One region of the Pseudomonas anguilliseptica genome, then DNA from elsewhere that is predicted to be linked to it. Evidence: riboswitches for the same ligand, from Rfam matches in the RefSeq annotation. Region 1 holds a riboswitch; the other holds the start of a gene.
The links. Region 1 has a riboswitch for cobalamin ahead of BLW24_RS07330 (TonB-dependent receptor). Riboswitches for the same ligand answer to the same signal wherever they lie in the genome.

Region 1 (3,406 bases):
CGTAGGATGGTGGTCTCGTACAGCGCCTCTTCCATCGCCGGATCGCTGTAACCGAACCAGTTTTGCATCAGATGCACTCGCAGCATCGCCATCAGCGGATAGGACGGTCGGCCGCCTTCACCCTTTGGATAATGCGGCTCGATCAAAGCGATCAACCCTTTCCATGGCACTACCCGATCCATCTCGATCAGGAACAATTCTTTGCGGGTCTGCTTGCGCTTGCCGGCGTACTCGGCGTCGGCGAAGGTCATCTGCTTCATCGGAAAACTCGGCGGGTGGAGTGCGGATATTTTGCCAAAATCAGGAAGTCTTTTTCAGACCATCCCTAGACTGCCGCCCCGCTTTGGAGGCCGCCATGACCACGTCCGTTTCCCCCTACGCCCGCATTCTGTTTGTCGGCCCTGAGCTTGCCGAGGGCTCGTTTACCGAGCTGCTGCGCCGCCGTCTGGCTGAGCTGCGCGGGGAAGCGGCGCTGGCCGATATAGTCGACACCAGTGAAAGCTATGCGCCGCTCTGGCAGCGCGTGGCCGAGGGCGAGCGGCCGCTGCTGGTGATCGATCTGGAGCCTGCGAGCAGCAGCCCGCACCTCGATTGGCTGCGCAGTGAACTAAGCCGGCAGGCCAATCCTGAGCAGCTGTTTGTCGTCAGTGCCATCGGCCAGGCCGACGGCTTGCCGGTGGAGGTCGCCTGCGCACTGATCGAACGCCCCGAGCTGCACCTGCCCTGTGTCGGTGTGGCCGCCGTGCCGGGGCATCACGCCTGGTCGCAGATTCCGCCTCACGCCCAGCGCCTGCTGCTGTGCAACGGCCCGCGCTGCACCCGGCGCGGTGCGTTGGACCTGTGGAAAACTCTGCGTCAGCGCCTCAAGGCCGCCGGCAAACTGGAGTGCGAGGGCGGGGTGCATATCACCCGTACACAGTGCCAGTTCCCCTGTGATCTGGGCCCGACCGCTAGCCTCTACCCGGCCGGCGAGTGGTTCCGCGTGCGCGATGAAGCCGAGCTGATCCGCCTGGTCGATGAGCGTCTGGTGGCCGGCCGCGCCGTGCCTGAGCTGCGGATTGATAAGGGCTGAGTGTGGGAGGGGCTTTAGCCGCGACTACAGCCGCTCGATCACTTATCAGAAGTCGCCGCTAAAGCGGAATGCCGCCCAGCGCCTCCCACAGATGTAACCCTCGCCCTTGAGCGGCTGGCCTTGTCGAGCTGATGCCTTGACTTGTGCCGGCGCGGATGGTCATATCCGCGCCGTTTCAGGTGTCTCACGCCGCCGTGCGTGAGGTTAAACGGGAAGTCGGTGCGCCCTTTGGGCCAGTCCGACGCTGCCCCCGCAACGGTAAGCGAGCGACGTCATCACGATGCCACTGTGCAGTTTCTGCATGGGAAGGCGATGACGTCATGACCCTCGTAAGCCCGGAGACCGGCCTGATTCTTAGAACCTGTTTACGATCTGCTGCGCGTCGGCCATCCGGCGTTAGAAATGACCTCGGGCTGCTCATTTACAACCAGTAAACTCCGCGCCCTTGGTCATTTCTGCCTTGTCTGGCTCTAGCTCGCGAGATCGTAAACAGGTTCTTAGGGTTATCTAGCCGCTGCGTTTAGCACGCAGCGGCAACTCCCAACTGTTTGGCAACCCGCGGTGGGCGGGCGTTGACGCCGATCGTGGGTGCCTGTGCGCCCGTGTTTTGCTGTTGCGCGTTTCCATCGGGATTGCCGTGCCTATCCCTTTTGCGATGGAAGCATCATGGCGCGCTATCCCCTGTCTCAACTCTCTGTTTCCCTTGCCCTGTGCCTGGTCGGTACGGCTGTGGCGGGCGAGTCCCCGGTCAATCTGCCGGCCACGACCGTGCAGGTCAAGGTTGCTGCGGAGGGCGAAAGCGATCTGCATACGCCCACCAGCAGCGGTTCGCGCCTGGGCCTGACGGCTCTGCAAACCCCGGCCAGCACCAGCAGCCTGAGCGGCGCGCAGGTGCGCGGGCGCAACAACCTCAGCGTACAGGACGCGGTCACCCGCACCCCTGGCATCAGCAGCATCGGCAGCCCCGGCAATGGCGGCACCGCACTGTCGGCGCGCGGCTTTACCGGGCACAGCGCGACCATGCAGCTGTACGACGGCACCCGCCAGTATGTCGGGGCCGGCACCGTGACCTTCCCGGTCGACACCTGGTCGGTGGAGCGCGTTGACGTGCTGCGCGGCCCTGCCTCGGTGCTCTACGGTGAAGGCGCGACCGGCGCGGTGATCAACGTGGTGCCGAAAAAGCCGTTTAGCGGCGCCATCAGCAACCAGCTGCGTATCGGCTACGGCAGCGACGACCGTCGCCAGGCCGCGCTGGACAGCGGTGGCTCGCTCAGCGATGCGTTGAGCTACCGCCTCAACCTCAATCAGCAGGCCAGCAATGGCTGGGTCGATGACGGCGAGTCGCAGAGCCAGGCGCTCAGCGCCGCCCTGCGCTGGGATGCCAGCGATGCGCTGAGTTTTACCCTGTCCCATGATCAGGGCGATCAGGACCCGCAGCGCTACCTGGGCACGCCGCTGGTCGCGGGCAAGTATCGCGAGAGCCTGCGCGAGCGCAATTACAACGTCGATAACGCCGAGGTTCGCTACAACGATCAGATCACCCGACTGGTCAGCGACTGGCGGATCAATGACGCCCTGACCGCCAGTAACCAGCTCTACTACATCAAGACCCAGCGCTACTGGCGCAATGCCGAGTCCTACCGCTGGCAGCCGGGCGATCAGGTCAAGCGCAGCGACTTCTACGAGATCAAGCACACCCAGGAGCAGGTCGGCGATCGCCAGACCTTCACCCTGGAACACGCCCTGTTCGGCCTGGATAGTCGCACCGTGGTGGGCGTGGATTACAACCGCATCCACTTCGCCCGTCAGCACGATTTTTCCAGCAGCTTCACTGACACGGTGCCGCTTGCCGGCAGCGGTGGCGGCCAGTATCAGAGCACCGATCCGCTGGGTTATGGCCCGCGCGAGCGCAACCTGGCGCGGCAGTTCTCGCTGTTCGCAGAGAACCGCACCCAGCTGACCGACCGCCTGTCGCTGGTCAGCGGTGTGCGCCGCGATCAGGTGCATATCCAGCGCGACAACCTGCTGGCCGACAGCAGTGCCGACCGCAGCCTGACGGGCGATAACTGGCGCGCCGGGTTGGTCTTCGAGGTTACGCCAGAGCTGTCGCTGTACGGCCAGTACGCCACCAGCACCGAGGGCGTGAGCAACCTGCTGACGCTCAATCCGACGCAGCAGCAGTTCGACCTGAGCGAGGCCAAGCAGACCGAGATCGGCCTCAAGCAGGCGTTCTGGAATGGCCAGGGCGAATGGACGCTGGCCGCTTACCATATCGTCAAGGAGAAGCTGCTCAGCCGTGCCACCCCGACCGCGCCGACCGAGCAGATCGGCCAG
Region 2 (3,406 bases), 3.0 Mb from region 1:
GAGCGCCGAGTAGTGGAAACTGTGGCCGCGCAGCAGCCCTTCCGGCAATTCGGCCTGCTGCAAGGCCATGGCGGTCATGCGCGGTTGCAGGGTGGCTTCGCCGCTTAGCAAGCCAAGCATTTGCCCACTGACGCCCTGTTTATCGGTCAGTTTGTCGAGCAGATAGAGCATCCCGCCGCACTCGGCATGGATCGGTTTTCCGGCAGCATGGTGCGCGCGAATCGATTCGGCCATGGGCTGGTTGGTTTCAAGTGCGGCCAGGTGCAGCTCCGGGTAGCCGCCAGGCAGATAGAGGCTGTCGATATCGGGCAGTTGCTGATCGCTGAGCGGCGAAAAGAACGCCAATTCAGCACCCAGTTCGCCCAGCAAATCGAGGTTGGCCTGATAGAGAAAGGCAAAGGCGCTGTCGCGCGCCACGCCGATCCGCACGCCCTTAAGCAACGGCGCGGGCCTTACCTGCTCAGGCGCGGCGAAGCTGACCGGCGGCGGCAGGCTGGTATCGGCACTGGCGGCCAAGGCATCGGCGGCGGCGTCCAGGCGCGCATCCAGGTCGGCCAGCTCCCCCGCCTGCACCAGACCCAGATGGCGGCTTGGCAAACCAACTTCGGCGCTGCGCGGCAGCGCGCCGTACCAGCGGATCGAGGCTGGCAGAGCATCACGCAGAATCTCGCCATGCCGCGCACTGCCAACCCGATTACCGAGCACCCCGGAGAACGGCAAATCGGGCTGGAACGTTGCCAGGCCATGGGCCATGGCGCCGAAGGTCTGCGCCATGGCCGAACCGTCGATTACCGCCAGCACCGGCACGCCAAAGTGCCGGGCCAGGTCGGCCGCAGAGGGCGTGCCATCGAACAGCCCCATCACCCCTTCGATCAGAATCAGATCGGCCTCACCTGCCGCCTCCCAGAGCAGACGACGACTCTCGGCTTCGCCGACCATCCACAGGTCAAGCTGATACACCGGCGCACCGCTGGCGCGGGCGAGAATCATCGGGTCGAGAAAGTCCGGGCCGCACTTGAACACCCGCACGCGCTTGCCTTGGCGTGCATGCAAACGCGCCAAGGCAGCGGTTACCGTGGTTTTACCCTGGCCGGAAGCGGGAGCTGCGATCAATAAGGCGGGGCAAGAGCGGGCGCTGCTCAAAACTCCACTCCCTTTTGTGCTTTAACCCCGGCTTTGAACGCATGCTTGACCAGGCTCATTTCGGTGACGGTATCCGCTGCCTCGACCATCCCAGGCAGCGCGCCACGACCGGTCACCACCACATGCTGCAGCAGCGGACGCGCTTCAATATCGGCGAGCACCGCGTCGAGTTCCAGGTAGCCATATTTCAGCGCGATATTCAGCTCATCGAGCACCACCAGACCGATGGCCGGGTCATTCAGCAGCTGCGCCGCCACCGCCCAGGCCTCATGGGCCTTATCGATATCGCGCTGACGATCCTGAGTCTCCCAGGTAAAGCCCTCACCCATTACGTGATAACTGACTTCATCGGGAAAACGGCGGAAGAAGCTTTCCTCGCCGGTGCTGGCCGCGCCCTTGATAAATTGCACCACGCCGACCTTGAGGCCATGGCCCAAGGCACGCGCGACCATGCCGAAAGCGCTGCTGCTCTTGCCCTTGCCATTGCCGCTGTGCACCAGCAGCAGGCCGTATTCGTCCTGGGCCTGGGCAATCTTTTCATCGATCAGGGCTTTCTTGCGGGCCATGCGCGCCTTGTGCCGGGCGTCACGCTCAATCGATTCAGTCATCGCACTGCTCCACCGCCACAGGGCGATCTGGCTGGAAAAAGCATGCGAGGACAGGGAAAGCGCGGGGCCACGCACAGCGCAAACCACACGCCAGCCATCGCCCTCCGCGATGCCGTGGACTGCAACAGGCCGGTCTCCGGGCTTGTGAGCGAACCTTGAGGTTCTCAGAACCTAGCAGGCTCTATGCCGCGCCTTCCCATGCTTGAGCACAGTGGCACTTGCGGCGTTTGACTCACTTACCGTTGCGGGGGCAGCGTCGGAATAGCGGGCGTTCACACGCACAGCGCACCGACTTCCCAGTTTCACCCCACACACGCACAGCGTTCGGGGCACCTGTTACAAGGCGCGAAGGGTAGAGAGTTCGCGATTAAGCGTCAAACGAATGCGCCATTTAGCGCAGACGGCTTAAGCCACCAGGGTTACTTGGCCTGACACTTCATCTCGGGCGAGCCATAGCCCCACACCACGGTCGCCTCACTCTGGTGCTCCCAGAATGATTCATTGCGCCCCTGATATTTACTGCCGCTGGCTGCAGGCTGCTGATACATCAACGACACGCTGTCAGCAAACTCGGCCAGCAGGGTCCCAGGCTCGGTGGGGTAGTAGGTGACGATGACTTCCTTGGCTGGCAGGCCATCGCATTGAAAATGCACCGGACCGGTCCCTTTCAGTAACGCGTAGCGCGCCTGCAGTTCGGCAATCCGCAGGCGATAGCTCTCGGCTACGCACTGCTCACGGTCAGCGGCCTTCCAGCAGTCATTGCGGCCTTTTATCCAACCTCGCTGCTCAGCCTTGAGTACGGGAGGATGCTGGTTTGCGGCCTTGGCCGAAGCCTGCTGATAAATATCCGACATTTTCTGATCAAGTTCGGCCAGAGCAGGCGTCTGACAAATCAGCGCCTCGATACTGCCAGCCTCTACCTTGGTGCAGCTGAACGATGGCTCAGCCGCCTGCAGGGTCGCTAACGGCAGGCCGAGCAGAGCCAAAAGGGCAAAACGCTTAGGGATGGTCTGAAGTAGCCATGTATTTCTGGCTGACTTCAGCCCCGCCGATTTTGAAAGCGGCAAATCGATCAAAAACGATCAGATTACCCATTCATTTCTGTGTTTTTAGCCGCCGCGAGTAGCTCGCGGCAGCCATTTCCCGCATTACAGGCGCACCTCTCCTGCATTGGTCAGTAAATGTCGGCGTGCCATCCACAGGTTCGACAGCGCGAACAGCGTCACCAGTTGCGCCGTGTTCTTGGCCAAGCCACGGAAGCGTGTCTTTACATAACTGAACTGACGCTTGAGCACCCGGAACGGGTGCTCAACCTTGGCGCGCACCTGGGCCTTGGCCTTCTCGATCTTGCGTTTGGCTTTGTACAGCGGGCTGCTCTTACCCAGCTTCTTATAGGTGCTGCGGCGGGCAGCAACCTGCCAGATCACCTCGCGCCCATCATGTTCGGGGCGCTTTTCGACACCGGTATAACCCGCATCGGCGCACACCACGTTTTCCTCGCCGTGCAGCAACTTGTCGACCTGAGTGACATCCGCCACGTTGGCCGCCGTGCCTACCACGCTGTGTACCAGCCCCGACTCGTCATCCACGCCAATGTGCGCCTTCATGCCGAAGTAGTATTGGTTGCCCTTCTTGGCCTGGTGCATCTCTGGGTC

Region 2: linked by a shared signal. The riboswitch ahead of cobO (cob(I)yrinic acid a,c-diamide adenosyltransferase) and the one ahead of BLW24_RS07330 (TonB-dependent receptor) in region 1 are both predicted to bind cobalamin.

Annotation. Positions count from the first base shown of each region.
Region 1 is NZ_FNSC01000001.1:1,496,946-1,500,351, reverse strand. It holds gene BLW24_RS07340 (IS5 family transposase) at 1-260, opposite strand, end outside; gene BLW24_RS07335 ((2Fe-2S) ferredoxin domain-containing protein) at 356-1,072, shown strand; cobalamin riboswitch at 1,233-1,437, shown strand; gene BLW24_RS07330 (TonB-dependent receptor) at 1,739-3,406, shown strand, end outside.
Region 2 is NZ_FNSC01000001.1:4,525,856-4,529,261, forward strand. It holds gene BLW24_RS22040 (cobyrinic acid a,c-diamide synthase CobB) at 1-1,143, opposite strand, end outside; gene cobO (cob(I)yrinic acid a,c-diamide adenosyltransferase) at 1,140-1,751, opposite strand; cobalamin riboswitch at 1,862-2,103, opposite strand; gene BLW24_RS22050 (MliC family protein) at 2,171-2,737, opposite strand; gene BLW24_RS22055 (IS5 family transposase) at 2,900-3,406, opposite strand, start outside.